DNA from 3 places in the Thalassospira sp. SN3W genome. Region 3 is predicted to be linked to each of the others. Evidence: riboswitches for the same ligand, from Rfam matches in the RefSeq annotation. Region 3 holds a riboswitch; each other region holds the start of a gene.
The links. Region 3 has a riboswitch for cobalamin ahead of P8T57_RS12505 (ABC transporter substrate-binding protein). Riboswitches for the same ligand answer to the same signal wherever they lie in the genome.

Region 1 (5,862 bases), 660 kb from region 3:
GTTCTGGTGGTGATTGTTGCGGGTGCGGTGACCGCGTTCATGTGTCTGATTGCCATGATGGTCGGGGCATCGGTTGTCGGATGGATCGCCCGGTATCAGATTGGCGGCCATACTGGCGATGTGCTGGGCATGACTCAAATCATCTCCGAACTGCTTGTCGGTATTGCATTTATCGCGATACTGCAGATTGCCTGATGATAAGATCATGAAAAGGACCGTTCAAAACCGAGCCCAATCCCGGATCGTATTTTTCGACCGCATTTTTCCTTGGGGGAAGAATGGACAAAGCAGTGACAACCCGTTGGTGGCTTGTTCGCCATGCGCCGGTTCTCAACCCGGAACGGCTTGTCTATGGCCGAAGCGACATGCCGGTTGATCTTACCGATGAAAAGGCATTGCGTGCCCTGTCGCGCCATTTGCCAAACGACGCGGTCTGGATTACGAGCCACCTTTCGCGCACGCTTGATACCGCGCTTAAACTTCTTGAGCTGATGGATGAAAACATCCTGCCGACGCGTGAAACCGGCTTTGCCGAACAGCATTTTGGTGCATGGGAAAAGAAACACTGGAATGATCTGCCCAAAGGGGAAACCACCCGTTTCTGGGCCGATTTCGCGCGCCAGCATCCTCCGAATGGTGAAAGTTTCAGCGACGTTGTCGAACGGGTTGGGCCAATATTTGACCGGCTGACAAGATATTGGGCCGGGCGTGATATTGTCGCCGTTATTCACGGTGGGACGGTGCGCGCGGCCCTTGCCAATGCGCTCGGTCTGTCGCTTGAGGCGGCTTTATCATTTCATATCGATACGCTTGGCGTGACACGGATCGAACATATAAACGGCGTCGATCAGCCGGGCTGGCGGGTGACCGGTGTTAATCTGCGTTACTGATAAAAGGGGGGGGGGCTGGGCAGTACCCATCTGCCGATACCCTGTGGGGCTTGAATGACATGCCACACAGGGTATCAGTTTTCAGGCGGATTTCCGTTGATCGGTTTCCTGCGCATCGACAAGCGCATATTCCGACAAAAAGCGATCTACCATATCGGCAGAGACATCGTATCTGCCACAGATTGACGCGACATCGTCGAGATAGGCTTCGTAGTAGGGAATAGGCCGGCTGCGCGATTTGCCGCGAAGCTCGCTGATTTCCGTAAAGTCGGATGCAAATTCCGGTGCTTCGATAACCTGAATGATCGTGTCGTCGATGATGGCGGCGGGTTTGCCTTTGTATTTCTTACCACAGGCTGAAAGCATTTTGCTGGCGGTCGGGATGGATATCCCAGGCTGGCCCAGAAGCAGTGACATTTGATCTTCGTCGAAATCGTCATTTTCGAACAATTCCACGAGTTTCGTTAGGTCACGGACCAGAAGAGAAAGCGCATTTACGCGGATGCCACGCGCATGCGACCAAATGATGGTCGCGACAACACCACAGGTCGGACGGCTGGCATAAATGTTTCGAACATCACGACGCGCCAATGATATTTCACCATTTACAGCATGATGTTGCAGGAATTCGGGAAAGGATTGATCATTATAGCTCAATCTATCCAGCAGCCCGCGCCACATGTCTTCGCGTGATACGGTCTGCCAGGTTGTTGATTTCAGATTCCGAATTCGTTGAATTTGTTCATGAATTGCCATTTGATCAGCAAATTTCCAATTAACCCCAAGAAGTTTTTCCGAAACCCTTTGCGGTTTCGGCATCCGGACTTTGTTTGTTTTGTAATGTCCGGCGGTCACGCGGGCGGCTTTTGTCGGCTCTGATCCAACGTGACAAAATTATGTTCTCCTAAAGAATAACCGCCGACAAGCAGTCAATTCTTACAAATACTGACCTTATGGTTAGGTCGGAGTTTGGGCTTTGGTCGTGGGGGTAAAGCTGCTAGGTTCGGCGCTGCCGTTTGGTGATGGGAAACCGGTGTGATGCCGGTGCTGCCCCCGCAACTGTAACGGGTTGGGTGATCCGGGTGATGTGATGTCACAAGCCACCGGTAATGTTGATTTGCAGACAACATGCCGGGAAGGCGGATTGCTTTCATGCCCGCAGCCAGGAAACCAGCCATCGGTATCCCTGTTCGTAAGGATATGGGGTAACGCAATCCGGCCTCGGTGGGAGGTCAAAGCGAAGGAAGGCGGCTATGACCCATAATATGGCTGATAACAGCCAGTTTGCCGGGATCCATCTGATCCTTGGCGGTGCCAGATCGGGCAAAAGCCGGTTTGCCGAAAACCGGATCAACCATGCAGGCGGCGGTATTTATATCGCGACCGGCCGGGCATGGGACGAGGAAATGGCAAATCGCATCGAACTTCACAAATCATCGCGCGGCGAGATATGGCAAACGATTGAGGAACCGCTTGATCTTTTCGGTGTCCTGTCTGCCTGCAATCGCGACGGCAGCAAACCGGTACTGGTCGATTGCCTGACGCTTTGGCTGACCAATCTGATGCTGGAAGATCGCGATATCGAGGCCGAGTTTGACCGGCTTTGCGACCTTTTGCCGGAGCTGGATATCCCAGTTCTTCTGGTTTCGAACGAGGTCGGTTTCGGGATTGTGCCGGAAAATGCCATGGCGCGCAGCTTTCGCGATCATGCCGGACGATTGCATCAACGGATTGCCGAGCTTGCCGATCAGGTGACGCTTGTGGTTGCGGGCATTCCGATGTCGGTTAAATAGATCAGAATTCATAGATTTAAGGGTAATTGAATATGGCACAGCTTGGAAAAATTCCGGCAACAGTGATCACCGGTTTTCTTGGTGCAGGCAAAACCACGATGATCCGCAATATGCTGGAAAATGCCGGGGGTAAGCGGATTGCGCTGATCATCAACGAATTTGGTGATCTGGGCGTGGACCGCGAAGTGATAAATGGTTGTGGCATTTCGGGATGTGCCGAGGACGACGTTGTCGAACTTGCAAACGGTTGCATCTGTTGCACGGTGGCCGATGATTTCCTGCCGACCATCAAGGGCCTGATTGATCGCGACACGCCGCCTGATCATATCGTTATCGAAACATCAGGGTTGGCACTGCCAAAACCGTTGGTCAAGGCGTTCAACTGGCCGGAAATCCGTTCACGGGTCACGGTAGATGGTGTGGTGGCTGTTCTGGACGGGGCGGCATTGCGCGACGGGTTGTTTGCCCATGATCATTATGCGGTTCAGGCCCAACGCGAGGCGGATGATAATCTTGATCATGAAAGCCCGCTTGAGGAACTGTTTGAAGAGCAGCTTCATTGCGCCGATATGGTGGTTCTGAACAAAACCGATTTGCTGAGCGCTGCCGAAGTTGCCAAGGTCGAGGCAGATATCCGGGCCGAGCTGAAACGCCCATCGGTCAAGATCATCGCGACCGCGCATTCGAAGGTCGAAAATGCTGTTTTGCTGGGACTTGGAGCGGCGGCCGAAGACGATCTTGATAGCCGCCCCTCACATCATGACGATGGTCACGAACATGACCACGACGATTTTGAAAGCTTTGTCGTGTCACTTGACGCGGTTGACGATGCGGCCGTGCTTGAAAAACGCCTGATTGATGTCGTGCGTCAGTTCGATGTCCTGCGGATCAAGGGTTTTCTCGATATTCCCGGCAAGCCGATGCGCCAGGTTGTTCAGGGCGTTGGTGAGAGGTTCCAGCGTTATTTCGACCGGCCGTGGGCCGAAACCGAAACGCGCCGGTCGGAACTGGTGGTGATCGGCCTGCATGGCTTGGATCGCGGTGCCATCGAAGCGGCAATCAAGGCATCGTGACGTTTTGAAATTGTAAGATCATCCGGTCGACAACGTTGTGCGGGCGGATGATCTTGAACCAGCACACGATAAAAGAAACGGACATTTCCGATGCATCTGCTTGCCGCCCAGCCTGGACTTGTTACCGATGGAAGCGAAGCCGTCGATCTGGGGCAAAGCCCGGGCGATGTCGTTATCCTGTCGGCAGCAGAGTCCGAGCTTGCCTGTCTGGCCGGGGCGCAGGCGCGATTGCATTCAGCATTTGGCGACGCGACACCGTCGCTGCGATTGGCAAGTCTATTGCAGCTGGGTCACAACATGTCGGTCGATCTTTATGTCGAGGATGTTCTGACCGATGCCAAATTCATCATCGTGCGCATTCTGGGCGGGCGGGGATATTGGGAATACGGGATCGAACAGCTGGTCGAACTGGCCCGTCGCAACGACGTGCCGTTGGTACTGTTGCCAGGTGACGATCAACCCGATGCGGAACTGTTGTCGTTATCGACGGTAAAGGGTGCAACGTATCAGCAAATCTGGCGTTACCTGATCGAAGGTGGTCCGGGAAATGCTGAACATTTACTGCGTCTTATATATGAAAAATTGAACCCGTCTGTCAGTTGGGACTGGAAGCCGGCGGCACCATTGGTCAAGGCAGGCCTTTATTGGCCGGGGAAAATCACCGCAAATCTCGAAGAAATTGAACAGAATTGGAAACAAAATCATGCTGTTGTTCCGATCATCTTCTACCGTGCATTAATTCAGGCTGGTAATCTGGATGTAATTGATGCGCTGGTTGAGGAGTTGTTGGGTAATAGCCTCAATCCATTGCCTGTTTTTGTTGCCAGCCTCAAAGACCCGGTTGCGGCGGCCTTGGTTGAAGAATGGCTGGGGTCAACACGTGCGGATTTGATCCTGAACACCACCGGCTTCTCTCTTTCCGTTCCGGGTGTGGAACGAAAAGATGGGCCGTTTGATGTTGTCGATGCACCGGTTTTCCAGGTGGTGCTATCTGGCGGTGGTGAAGCATCGTGGCGGGATGGGGTGAACGGCCTTGCCGCGCGGGATATTGCGATGAATGTCGCACTTCCCGAAGTGGATGGCCGTATTTTATCGCGCGCCGTGTCGTTCAAGGGATCGGCGGGCAAGGATGCCCTGACCCAGATTGATCTGGTCAAATATATCCCGGTGCGCGATCGGGTGGCGTTTGTTGCCGAACTGGCGGCCAATTGGGTCAAATTGCGCAAGACGGATGCCCCGGTGCGCAAAGTTGCGATGATCATGGCCAATTATCCCAACAAGGATGCGCGCCTTGGCAATGGTGTGGGGCTTGATACACCGGCCGGGATGATTGAAACCCTTCGGGCGATGAAGGATGCCGGGTACAGGATTAATGAGCTGCCGGAAAATGGCGATGCCCTGATCGCGGCGGTCAAGGCCGGACCGACGAATGATTTCAAGTCGCTGGCGGATCGCACCGTTCGTGTGACGATCCCGGTTGCCGATTATCGCGCGGCATTTGCCGTCCTGCCCGCACGCATCCGTCAGCAGGTAACGGATGCCTGGGGAGAGCCGGAGAGTGATCCGTTTTATCTGCCAGATCGGTCGGCGATTGCCCTTTCGATCCTGCCGATGGGCAATGTTGTGGTTGGGCTGCAACCGGCACGCGGATACAATATCGATCCCCTTGAAAGCTATCATTCGCCCGATCTGGTGCCGCCGCATAACTATTTCGCGTTTTATATCTGGCTGCGCCATCATTTCGGGGCGCAGGCAGTCATTCATTTCGGCAAACACGGCAATATGGAATGGCTGCCGGGCAAGTCATTAGCGCTGTCGGAAGAATGCTTCCCCGAAGCCGTGTTTGGCCCGACACCGCATTTCTATCCCTTTATCGTCAATGATCCGGGGGAAGGCACACAGGCCAAGCGCCGTGCGCAGGCGGTGATCCTTGATCATCTGACCCCGCCTTTGACGCGAGCAGAGAGTTACGGACCCCTTAAGGATCTTGAGGCACTAGTTGATGAATATTACGACGCAGCAGCAGTTGATCCACGCAGATTGATCATCCTGAAGCGTGACATCCTTGAGCTTGCTATTCGCATCGGGCTTGACCGTGATTGCGGA
Region 2 (5,862 bases), 530 kb from region 3:
AAAGTCTGGCTGCTTCCAGCGCGGCGTCGTTAATGCCGTTTGGAAGAGATCATCGCGTCCCACGCACCTTGCAAACGTTGTTTGGCTTCACGAAAACGCTGCAGGGATTCTTGCGGGATATCACCGCTATGATCTTTGATCTCGCTCCAGGCGGCATCCATGTCATCCCACGCCTGAACAACCTCGCTTGGCAATTGTTCAAGCCCGGCTTCGGATTCCTTGCAATGGGCTGTAAGGCCGAATTCCCAATCCTTGAATTCCTGATGGAGCTTGGCATGCTCCGGAAGGGGACGGGCTGTCATGGGAGCCTCCTTTTGCTTTTCCAGACAGTTTCAATCTGGCGCGTAATCATGTCATCGATTTGCAATGAAAAGGCGATTTTGGGGCATTCTCTATAAAGGGCATAAAACCGGCAATTTACCTGCCAATCATATCGTTCCATGCTTTTTCAAGATTTGCGGTCGCCTTGTGGAACTGCTCTGCGGTGGCGTTGCTTGCGGCATCGCCTTCGGCCTTAAGCTTTTCCCACGCCTCATTCATCTCGTTATAGGGGCCGGTTACCTCTTTGGGCAGGTTGCCGACCTGCATCTCGTTTTTCGCGCAGTAACCGGCAACATTCCGTTCCCAGCTGTCGTGGGACTGACGCAGATTAAAAATGTCGAGTGCTGTTTGCTCTTGCATCGGTGTGTCTCCTTGTTCTGGTGGGCACTTTCGACGATGTGTCATACCTGTAACGTTCCCTGCGTGGCGGAGTTCCATGCACGCAAACATCAAGTCCCCTTGCCAAGCGATGCAGGGCGTGGAAAATAGTGGCATGTCACAAAGCAAAGCAAAATCCCGTAAAGTCGAAATCACACCGGCCCGCCCGGTCGTGGTCAGCGCCAATAATGATGGTGACGGTTGTCAGGAATGCGATACTGCCGCACGCCTTGGACTTTCCACCGAACAGGGGGAAGCCGTAACGCGTGATGCGTCGCGCGCCACCGGTCATAACCTGTCGCTGCCCGATATCGAGGCAGCAGCGAAAATCTTTGCGCTTTTGGGGGATGCCGGGCGGTTGCAGCTTGTTCTGCGCTGCATGGAAAAACCGCAAACCGTTGGCGAACTGGCCGAGGCATCGGGCATGTCGCAGTCGCTTACCAGCCATCATCTGCGTCAGTTGCGCGATCAGCGCATTCTGGCCTCCGAGCGCAACGGGCGTCATATCTTCTATCAGATTGATGACGAACATATTTCCCGTGTTGTTCGAGATGTCTTTGCCCACGTCACACACGACTAAGCCACCCCCGCACTGATCTTTGCGGGCATTCCAGTCGCAGATCGACAATCGGGCGAATATGTTCGTCGAATGATCACCCGGCCTGCGTGGTTTTCACATTGCACTTGCGCAAAATTACCGTCATAAACGAATGGCTTGGTTTTTCCCGCTCTGCTCGGGGTTGGGAAACGAAGAGGGAATTTGGAAAGCCGTCTGTTTGACGGTCAAAGCCAAAGCCGCCCCCGCGACTGTATGCGACGAGTGCCCGCCATCATACCACTTGCGAAAGCAGGGAAGGTCGGCGACGCATGAAGACCCGCAAGCCAGGAGACCTGCCAGGCATGGACCCGAACCGACTGTCGGGTGTGACAGCAAAGGAGATTTCTATGACCACGCAGACCGCGGCATTTGCCGTTTCGAAAAAATCCGTTCTTCTGCCGATCCTTGCCTGTGCCGTTTTCGGCATGGCGATTGTCTTTGTGACCGGCCACGTTCAGGCGGACCTGCTTCATGACGCGGCACACGATGTGCGCCACGCGACCGGCTTTCCCTGCCACTAAGTCATGTTCACACGCATAGTAACCAGCGCGTTGTTCGCTGGTGCTGCAGCGGGGCTTATTGCGGCCCTGCTACAGCTGTATTTTGTGCAGCCCGTTTTGCTGCATGCGGAGCTGTATGAAACCGGTGCCCTTGTGCATTTCGGCGGTGACGCGGTTAGCGCGCATCAGGATGTCGGTGGGATTGATCCGCTGCGTGACGGGCTAAGCATCCTGTTCACCATGCTGGTCTATACCGGCTATGCACTGATCCTGATCGCGGCCATGGCCTTTGCCGAAAATCGTGGTCATGTGGTGACTGCGCGCAGTGGCATCATCTGGGGCATTGCAGGGTTTGTCATCGTGCATTTTGCGCCGGGCTTCACCTTGGCGCCAGAGGTGCCCGGTGTTGCTGCGGCCGATGTCTATGAACGGCAAATCTGGTGGTTTGCGACGGTGGCAACCGCGGCACTTGCGGTTTGGCTGATCGCCTTTGGCCGGAACTGGCTGGCGTGGGGGGCGGCGGTTGTTCTGCTTCTGGCGCCGCATGTTATCGGTGCGCCGGAACCCGATCAGTTCAGCGGTCCCGTGCCGACCGAACTCGGGGCGCTGTTTGCTGCGCGTGCCTTTGGTATCGGGGCGGTAGCCTGGGTGTTGACCGGGCTGTTTGCCGGGCATTTCTGGCGGCGTGAAGCCGACCGGGAAGCGTAAAACGCAATCACATTGATCAGGCGCGGTATATTCCGCGCCTGTTTTCTTTCATTGATTTGTCTGGATAAACGAAATGCCACGTTCACTTGCTCTTTTCGGGATCGGGCTTGTTTTTGGCGGCGGGATTGGCTTTCTGGTGGCGGCGGGCAATGGCATCACCCTTGATGGCCATGACCATTCCGATCCGCGCGCGCATGGGGAAAGTGCCCATGGTGATACGCATGACACGATGAATGTCAACGGTGCCCATGCCAGCCATGATGCCGTCATTTCACTGCCCGATGCCGTCGATGCGCCAAGCCTTGATGTTGCCATTGCGCCCGATCCGGTCAGTGGCTGGAACCTGCATCTCTTGGTGCAGAATTTCCGTTTTGCCCCCGAACATGCCAGCAGTCCCCATATCCCGGGCGAGGGGCATGCTCATGTCTATGTTAACGGCACCAAGATCGCCCGCCTGTATGGCCCGTGGCTTCATATCGCAGACCTTCCAGCGGGCGATAATGAGGTTATCGTGACCCTTACGGCCAATGACCATAGCCAGCTTGCCGTTGGCGATAAGCCACTGCGTCAGGTCATGACTGTTTCGGTTGCGCCATAATCACAGGGCCGGGATACGGGCCTTAAGGCAAAATCGAAGACGTCCGCAGCCGCGTGCGTCTTCGATCCATCCATCCGGGGCGTTCAGATATTCCCGGCAGGTGGCAATGATATCGTCAATATCACGATGTGCCGATAATCCGGCAAAAAGATAACTTGCCCGCCCGGTTCCCTGAAGTGCAACCGATGTCGGGTCGCTGCATGATCCCATGCAGTCAACCTGCGTGATTTCAAACGTTTCGGGCAATTCCGCCTGATCAAGTGCCGTGCCTAACTGCCGCACAAAACCATCCGCATCGACAAAATCCATCTTTGGGTCCGGATCAGCATCAGGTGCTGGTTGGCAGGTTTTGCAAATGACAATACGAGGCATGCGGCGGTTGGCCTTGGTTCTTAAATCGGGTGGTCACTATGGTCGCAGTGCCGGCGTAATTCATCAACTTTTTCGGGGCGTCTGGCATTGTGTGTGATAATATTCAAATCATGGTTTGAATGTTCTTGACTCGCTAACATATGAATTGTTATTTGAATATAATACATGAATATAAATTTGAATGTTGGCGAGGTCCAGAATGTCCGTCATCGTAAAATGGGATCAGTTCCCGGCCATTGGAAATTGTGAAAGCTGCAAGTCATCGCTGATTGCGTCGCTCAACGTTGCTGTGCCCGGGCAAAGCTTTGTTGCCGCCGCCGATGGCTTGCACGCGCAATCCGAACTGAGTGTCGAGGACCAGGGCACTGTTGATGATGTGCTGGCCCGTCATCGTGACGGCATTTCGCATCACCAGTGGGCCGTATCGGGCATGGATTGCGGGTCCTGTGTGGCGAAAATCGAAACCGCGCTTTCCAAACGTGATGGCGTGCAATGTGTAGATGTGTCGATGATGCGTGAAACGGTCACGTTGGGCCTTCGCAATGATAGTGCCGAAACGCGTTCCGATATCAGCACCATGCTGACCAAATTGGGTTATCCGGCAAAGGAAAAGGTAATTCCGGGGGCGGGGAAATCATCCGAAGCCGCTTGCTGCGCTGGCGGTTCCTGTGGTTCTGCCAATCCGGCTGCGACGGATAATGCCGCGTCGCAAGATACCGATGCCAATGACAAATCCCTGCTGCGCAAACTGGCCCCCTGGCCGGAAGCCGGGGACGAAATTGCATGGGCAGCGATCTGGCTGGTTCTAGGCGGATTGGTCGGCTGGCTGGTTCCGGCCACCGATGCTTATGCCATGTCCATTGCCTCGATCATCGCGGCATTGCCGGTGATGAGAACAGCGTTCCGTCTGGCGGCAAGCGGCGCATTCTTTTCCATCGAACTATTGATGAGTGTCGCGGTTCTTGGCGCGGTTGCAATCGGCGAAAGTCTTGAAGCCGGTATGGTCGTCCTGCTGTTTGCGATTGGCGAAAGCCTTGAAGGCATTGCCGCGGGGCGGGCGCGCAGCGGGGTTAAATCGCTGATGAAACTGGCCCCGGAGACCGCGCGGCGGGTTTCACCATCTGGTGGCGGCTTTGATACGGTTGCACCCTCGGCGCTTACGCTTGACGACATCGTTGAAGTCCGCCCCGGCGAACGCATCCCGGCGGATGGTATCCTGACTGTCGGCTCGGCTGAAATCGATAACAGCCACCTGACCGGGGAATCCGTTCCGGTTACCTCCGAACCGGGGGGCGAGGTTTTTGCCGGTGCCATTGTTACCGACCGACCGGTGCACCTGCGTGTGGCCCGGGTGGCCGGGCAAACCATGCTGGATCGCGTGATCGAGCTGGTCGAACAAAGCGAAAAGCACAAGGCACCGGTCGAGCGCTTCGTTGCCAAATTCGCTCGTATCTATACGCCAATCATCATGGCGCTTGCGGCCCTTACGGTCGTTGTTCCACCGGTTCTGTTCGGGCAAGGCTGGGAAGAATGGATCTATCGCGGGCTGGCCCTGCTTCTGATCGGCTGCCCCTGTGCCTTGGTGATCTCCACACCGGCGGCGGTGACATCGGCCCTTGCCCGTGCATCCAGGATCGGCCTGCTGGTCAAGGGTGGTGCAGCACTTGAGGCCATCGGGGCCGTACGCACCATGGCGTTTGATAAAACTGGCACGCTGACCGAAGGCAAGCCGAAGCTGACGGCAATGATGTCGGTGGATGATATGGACGAGGATCGGCTGCTTGCCATTGCCGCCGCCCTTGAAACCGTGACCTCCCACCCGCTGGCAAAGGCGGTGGTCAATGCGGCGACGGACAACAAACTTGATCTGCCGGAAATCACCGATGCGCGAACCATCGCCGGTGCCGGGGTCGAAGCCCGGATTGATGGCACGCTTTATCGTGTCGGGGCGGCCAAACGCCTTGATATCAAAACGGCTGCAAAAGTTGCCGACTGGCTAGCCGCACAGGAAGACGCCGGTAGCACGGCCGTTGTCGTCCTGCGTGATGGCGATGTCATTGGCGCGCTTGCGTTGCACGATACCGCACGCGCCGATGCAAAGGATGCACTTGGCAAACTGAACGCCTTGGGTATCAGTCCCGTGATGCTGACCGGCGATGCCGAACGTGTCGCCAAACGTATGGCTGGTGAACTTGGCATTGATTACCGGGCGCAGCTTCTGCCCGAAGACAAGCTGAACGTGCTGGCCGAATTGCGCAATGATCCGGCGCGAAAGGGGCCGATTGCCATGGTGGGTGACGGCATCAATGATGCCCCGGCGCTGAAATCGGCCGATGTTGGCATCGCAATTGGCGGGGGTACGGATATTGCGCTTGAGGCCGCCGATG
Region 3 (5,862 bases):
CAGAACAGGAACGTAGCGCCATTTCCGATATTTTCGGACAATATGTGCCGCCCGCCATTGCCGAAGTGCTGATTTCCAAACGCGGATCGCTGGCCCCGGTCGAGCGTGAGGCAACCATCCTGTTTGCCGATCTGGCCGATTTCACCAAGCTGACCGAAACCATCGGTCCAAAAGGTATTGTCGAGGTTCTCAATACCTATTTCGATGCAGTGTCACAGATCATTACCCGTCATCATGGTGTGATTACCCAGTTTCAGGGCGATGCGGTACTGGCGACCTTCAATGTTCCGGTCGAGGATGCCGACCATGCCAGATGTGCCGTGCGGGCCGCACGCGAGATTTCCGATCTCGTGCAAAGTCGGGATTTCGCCGGGATCCATGTTCGTACGCGTATCGGGATATGCACCGGCACGGTGATTGCCGGCAGTGTCGGCGGGGGTGGGCGTCAGAACTATACCGTGCATGGCGATACGGTAAATATGGCGGCCCGATTGGAAGTGATGAACAAGGAACTGGGAACCGACGTTCTGATTTCTGCAACGACGGCACAGTATCTGACCGCAAAAGAATTTCGCAAGATCGGGCAGATGGATGTCCGTGGGCTTTCCGAACCGATTGATCTGTTTACCCTTGCCACGGCTGATGAACGGAATGTCGCGACTGGCAATGTGCCCGTGACAGCGACCTGATTATTGGCAAAGTTTTCGCGCATGAAAATGAAAAAAAGGAACGGCATCCATTCGATACCGTTCCTTGCGGGTTCTGCGCCGGGTTAGCCGGTGCAGCGGGGCTTTTAAAGCCTGAATGCTATTGTATGGGCTGGCGATACATCACCATTCCGGCGTGATACAGAACACTGTCCTCGAAATATCCGTCGGCGGTAAAACCGGTATCATCCCAGTAATCGATGTGATTGCCGGAAATTTCATAACGCCCCTGATAGGCAGACGGGCGATTGCCGCGCGCCTCGTCATAACGTCCGTTGGCCAGCAATTCCTGACGGATATTGCCATCAGCCGTGACCCACATGCCAACATAGGGATGCGGGTCGTTCGATGTGGTTCCGGACATGACGGTTTCCTCCTGTGCGGTGGCGGTGCTGGAAAACAGCATCAGAAGACTGGCGATAGAAGACGCAAACATATGACGTGCCATGTGGGCCTCCTTGGGCGTTACGGATCAATATGCCGATGCGGTCGGGCGCACGATGATCTCGTTGACATCGACGCTTTCGGGCTGGGCGATTGCGTAAAGCACCGACCATGCAATGGAAATCGGACTGAGTGCGGTTTTGCGCAGTTCACCGAGAAACCCTTTGGCATTGTCATCGGTAATGTCGTTGCCAAGTTCTGTTTCGGTAACGCCCGGCGAAATGGTGGTGACGCGGATATCGCGGCTTTCCTGACGCAGGCCATCGGAAATCGCCCAGACGGCATATTTCGTGGCGCAGTAAACGGCGGCAGTCGGGGATACCAGATGTGCGCCAATGGATGCGGTATTGATGATGTGGCCGCTACCCTGTTCCTTGAACAATGGCAGACCGGCGGCAATGCCATTCAGGACGCCGCGAATATTGACGTCGATCATCTTGTTCCACTCGTCAATTTTCAGTTCGGCAAGCGGCGACAGGGGCATGACACCGGCATTGTTGAAGATCACATCAACGCGGCCATAGGTGTTTTTGGCGAAATAGATCAGTGCTTCGACGTCGTCGGCATCGGTGACATCAACCGCGCGACATGTGGCGGTGCCGCCTTCGGCCTCGATTTCGGCGACGATGGAATGAAGCTTTGCCGTGCGTCGGGCCGCAAGAACGACCTTTGCACCGTTTTCGGCCAGAAGTTTTGCCGTGGCCTCGCCAATTCCGCTGCTGGCACCGGTAATGACGACAACCTTGTTTTCAACATTGCTGGACATAAGCGACATGACATCCTCCTTGTCTGGATCATGGCGCTTACTGTGATTGCAAATGGTTGCCTGATGAATACACAGAACTCTTGATCAATTGCCTGATTCTCCAGGCAGGGTGAAAACCGCTTTTCAGGATGGTTCTGGTTGCTATAGTTCATATTAGAGAAACAAAGGAGTTTGGTGATGCCTGTGTTTGAAGAGATGTCTGAACTGATTGACAGATACTGCGAAGGCGAAGGTGTTGCCGAGACGCCGGTGAAGGCGGTGCATCTGTATCGTGCGACCGGGCCGTCGATGAAAGTTCCGACAATCTACAAGCCATGCCTTTGCATTATCGCGTCAGGTGCCAAAGAGGTCACTCTGGGCGAGGCGGTTTTCAGTTATGCGCCCGGAAAGTATCTGGTGGCGTCGGTCGACCTGCCGATTGTCGGCTGTGTGACAAATGCCAGTGCAGCACTTCCGTATCGCAGTTTGTCGATTGAACTGGATGGTCAGATGTTGGGCGATCTTGTCACCCAGATTGATCTTCAGGTCGGCTCGGCATCCGAAAGCGATTGCGGGCTTCATGTCGATAACGCCAGCGATACCTTGCTGGATGCCGTGATGCGCCTGTTGCGCCTGTGTGATGAGAAAGACGATATTTCGGTGATGGCACCGATGCTTCTGCGCGAAGTGCATTATCGCCTTCTGCGCGGCCTTCAGGGGGCCAGGATTGCGCAAATCGGCATGGGCGGCAGCAACATGCAGCGCATTTCCAAGATCATCCGGCTTATGAAGGACGATTTTGCCGCACCGCTTCGGGTCGATGATCTGGCGGCACAGGCGAATATGAGTCCGTCTTCCTTCCATCATCATTTCAAACAGGTAACCTCCATGAGCCCGCTTCAGTATCAGAAACGCCTTCGCCTGACGATGGCGCGCCAGATGATGCTGACCGAAATGAAGGATGCGGCAACCGCGGCCTATGAAGTCGGATATGAAAGCGCATCACAGTTCAGCCGTGAATATGCCCGCATGTTTGGCGCGCCACCGATGCGCGATGTCTCGGCGATCCTTGGGCGGCTGGGCGGCGATGGCACGGCGGCGGCGAACGCCTATTGAAAATTGTAATCATTGCGATTTATTCGCAATTGGCTTGACCGGCCTTCGTGACTATGTGACACCGATAGATGTCAGTATCCGATAAGGATAAAGGGAATTCGAAGCCGTCCGTGAAGACGGTTAACCGAAGCTGCCCCCGCAACTGTAGGCGGTGAGTGTTTCCTTCTGAAAGCCACTGGGATATTTCCCGGGAAGGCAGGAAAACACAACGACCCGCGAGCCAGGAGACCTGCTGACATGAATACGACGGACCGGGCGGGGTGCCCCGGAGGATGTCGGTATATGTCACCGTTCCGGGCGGGCTGAAAGCCATTGGACCGCCCTTGGATCCCGGCATTTCCCGCCATTTTTCAGCACTTTAGCCAGTCCCTTGACCATAGTAACTTTGATGTTATGTTATAACATAACATTTATTGGTTTGGTATGTCCGGTCGGGAAATGAAATTCCCGATCAGCATATCCATGAAAGGACGCAAAGTGATTGAACTGAACAAAAAGGTTTTTGCAGTCGGGGTGTTTGCTGCAGGACTGGCTTCTTTCGCACAATACGCATCTGCCACGGAATATCCGCTTACATTGGAAAATTGTGGTCGAACCCTGACCTTTGATCAGGCTCCGAACCGTGCCGTATCGCTTGGCCAAAGCAGCACTGAACTGCTTTATCTTCTGGGACTGGCGGACAGGGTGGTCGGAACGGCCGTATGGCTTGGCCCGGTGCAGGAACAGTTTCGCGACGTCAACGCCACCATTCCGCGGCTTGCCGACAACGATCCCAGCTTTGAAAGTGTGGTCGGCCAGAAACCCGATTTGGTCACAACCCAGTTCCAATGGCATATCGGCCCGAATGGCAAGGTCGGAACGATTGACCAGTTTGCTGAACTTTCAATCCCGGTCTATACCGCACCAGCCGATTGCGTCGGTAAGGACAACACCACGGGCGGTGACGGAACGCGGATTGATGCCTTTTCGATGGATCAGATCTATCAGGGGATAGCCGACCTTTCGAAAATCTTCGATGTCGAGGAACGCGGCGCAGATCTGATTGCCGATTTCAAAGCCCGCGAACAGGCTGCGCGCGAAAAAGTCGCCGCCGTGAATGGCAAGGGAATTTCGGCACTGTTCTGGTTCTCCAGTGCTGAAATCGATGTTGATCCGTTTGTTGCCGGGCAGAAAGGCGCACCGGCCTATGTCATGTCGATCCTTGGTGTGGAGAATGTCATCGACAGTGATGATGAATGGCCCACAGCCGGGTGGGAAACCATCGTACGGACCAATCCCGATATCATTGTGATTGGCAAAATGGATCGTCGTCGTTTTCCGGCCGATGACTGGGAACTTAAAATGCAGTTCCTGAAATCCGATCCGGTAACCCGTCAGATGAATGCGGTCAAAAGCGGAAATATCGTCGTCATGGATGCCCAGTCGATGAACCCGACCATGCGGACAATCGACGGCATTGAAACGCTGGCCAAGGCAATCGAGGCGTTCGAGGCAACCCAGTGATCGGGCCAATGATCGGGAATATCATTTCCAGCCCTGTTTTCATCAAACGCATCAGCGTGGCATTTGCCGCGCTGATGTTGCTGGCAGCGGTTCTGGCGGTTGCCGCATCGGTGGGCGAAACAGCGATCCCGGTGGGCACGGTGATCAATACGATTGCCAATCATTTGTGGGATGCCGGGTATCCGGTGGATGCGATTGATGCCGGTATAATCTGGAACTATCGGCTGAGCCGCGCCATCGTTGCCGCAAGTTGCGGGGCGGCCTTGGCCGTTTCCGGTGCGGTCCTGCAGGCGCTTTTGCGCAACAGTCTTGCCGATCCCTATCTGCTCGGCATTTCGGCCGGGGCATCGACCGGTGCGGTCAGCATCGTGATCCTAGGTCTTGGGGCCGGGATGCTTTCGCTGTCACTTGGTGCATTTATCGGCGCAGTGGCGGCATTCGCCTTTGTGACCCTTCTGGCGTTACAGGCCGGGCGCGGTACGGGTGCGATCATTCTGGCCGGGATTGCCGGATCGCAGATGTTCAATGCCCTGACATCCTTCATTGTCACCAAATCGGCTAGTGCCGAGCAGGCGCGCGGCATCATGTTCTGGCTTCTGGGCAATCTTAGCGGCGTGCGCTGGCCCGATGTGTGGCTGGCTTTACCCGTGGCTCTTGTCGGGCTTGTCGTGTGTCTTTGGCATGCACGCGCACTTGATGCCTTTACATTTGGTAGGGAATCCGCCGCATCGCTTGGTGTTCCGGTCAGGCGGGTTTATGCGATCCTGATTGCCGCAGCCGCGATGATGACCGCGGTAATGGTCAGTATCGTTGGTTCCATCGGCTTTGTCGGGCTCGTGATCCCGCATGCGGCGCGCTTTTTTGTCGGAACGCGCCATGGGCTGCTATTACCGCTATCGGCATTGATTGGCGCACTGTTTCTGGTCTGTGCCGATGTCATCTCACGCGTGATCGTTCCGGGGCAGGTTTTGCCAATCGGGGTGATCACTGCCCTTGTCGGGGCCCCGGCCTTTGCCCTGATCCTGTGTCACGGAAGGATTTTGCGATGACCCTGGAACTGCGCGATATCGTCTGGTCTGCCGGTTTTCGCAAGATCATCAAAAATGTCTCCCTCCGGGTTGAACCGGGCGAGTTCCTTGGCCTGATCGGGCCGAATGGATCGGGCAAAACAAGTTTGATGTCGGTTTTGGCCGGTATTCGTCCACCTGATCAGGGGCGTGCAATACTGGCAGGGCAGGACATGAAAAAGCATGGCCGTCGCAAACTGGCCCGGCAGATCGGCTTTGTCGAACAGCAGGCCGACACCACCGACCGCCTGACCGCGCGCGAGGCGGTGGCACTGGGACG

Region 1: another riboswitch for cobalamin. It lies ahead of cobU (bifunctional adenosylcobinamide kinase/adenosylcobinamide-phosphate guanylyltransferase); the one in region 3 lies ahead of P8T57_RS12505 (ABC transporter substrate-binding protein).
Region 2: another riboswitch for cobalamin. It lies ahead of P8T57_RS15035 (CbtB domain-containing protein); the one in region 3 lies ahead of P8T57_RS12505 (ABC transporter substrate-binding protein).

The regions. Positions count from the first base shown of each region.
Region 1 is NZ_CP121124.1:2,117,281-2,123,142, forward strand. It holds gene cobS (adenosylcobinamide-GDP ribazoletransferase) at 1-195, shown strand, start outside; gene P8T57_RS09495 (histidine phosphatase family protein) at 279-890, shown strand; gene P8T57_RS09500 (hypothetical protein) at 972-1,547, opposite strand; cobalamin riboswitch at 1,860-2,084, shown strand; gene cobU (bifunctional adenosylcobinamide kinase/adenosylcobinamide-phosphate guanylyltransferase) at 2,144-2,683, shown strand; gene cobW (cobalamin biosynthesis protein CobW) at 2,716-3,756, shown strand; gene cobN (cobaltochelatase subunit CobN) at 3,847-5,862, shown strand, end outside.
Region 2 is NZ_CP121124.1:3,310,416-3,316,277, forward strand. It holds gene P8T57_RS15020 (hypothetical protein) at 30-302, opposite strand; gene P8T57_RS15025 (hypothetical protein) at 418-681, opposite strand; gene P8T57_RS15030 (metalloregulator ArsR/SmtB family transcription factor) at 815-1,279, shown strand; cobalamin riboswitch at 1,399-1,613, shown strand; gene P8T57_RS15035 (CbtB domain-containing protein) at 1,645-1,818, shown strand; gene P8T57_RS15040 (CbtA family protein) at 1,822-2,505, shown strand; gene P8T57_RS15045 (hypothetical protein) at 2,579-3,103, shown strand; gene P8T57_RS15050 (DUF1636 domain-containing protein) at 3,104-3,475, opposite strand; gene P8T57_RS15055 (heavy metal translocating P-type ATPase) at 3,675-5,862, shown strand, end outside.
Region 3 is NZ_CP121124.1:2,778,796-2,784,657, forward strand. It holds gene P8T57_RS12485 (adenylate/guanylate cyclase domain-containing protein) at 1-689, shown strand, start outside; gene P8T57_RS12490 (Atu4866 domain-containing protein) at 808-1,155, opposite strand; gene P8T57_RS12495 (SDR family oxidoreductase) at 1,180-1,926, opposite strand; gene P8T57_RS12500 (AraC family transcriptional regulator) at 2,095-3,012, shown strand; cobalamin riboswitch at 3,068-3,264, shown strand; gene P8T57_RS12505 (ABC transporter substrate-binding protein) at 3,475-4,515, shown strand; gene P8T57_RS12510 (iron ABC transporter permease) at 4,524-5,564, shown strand; gene P8T57_RS12515 (ABC transporter ATP-binding protein) at 5,561-5,862, shown strand, end outside.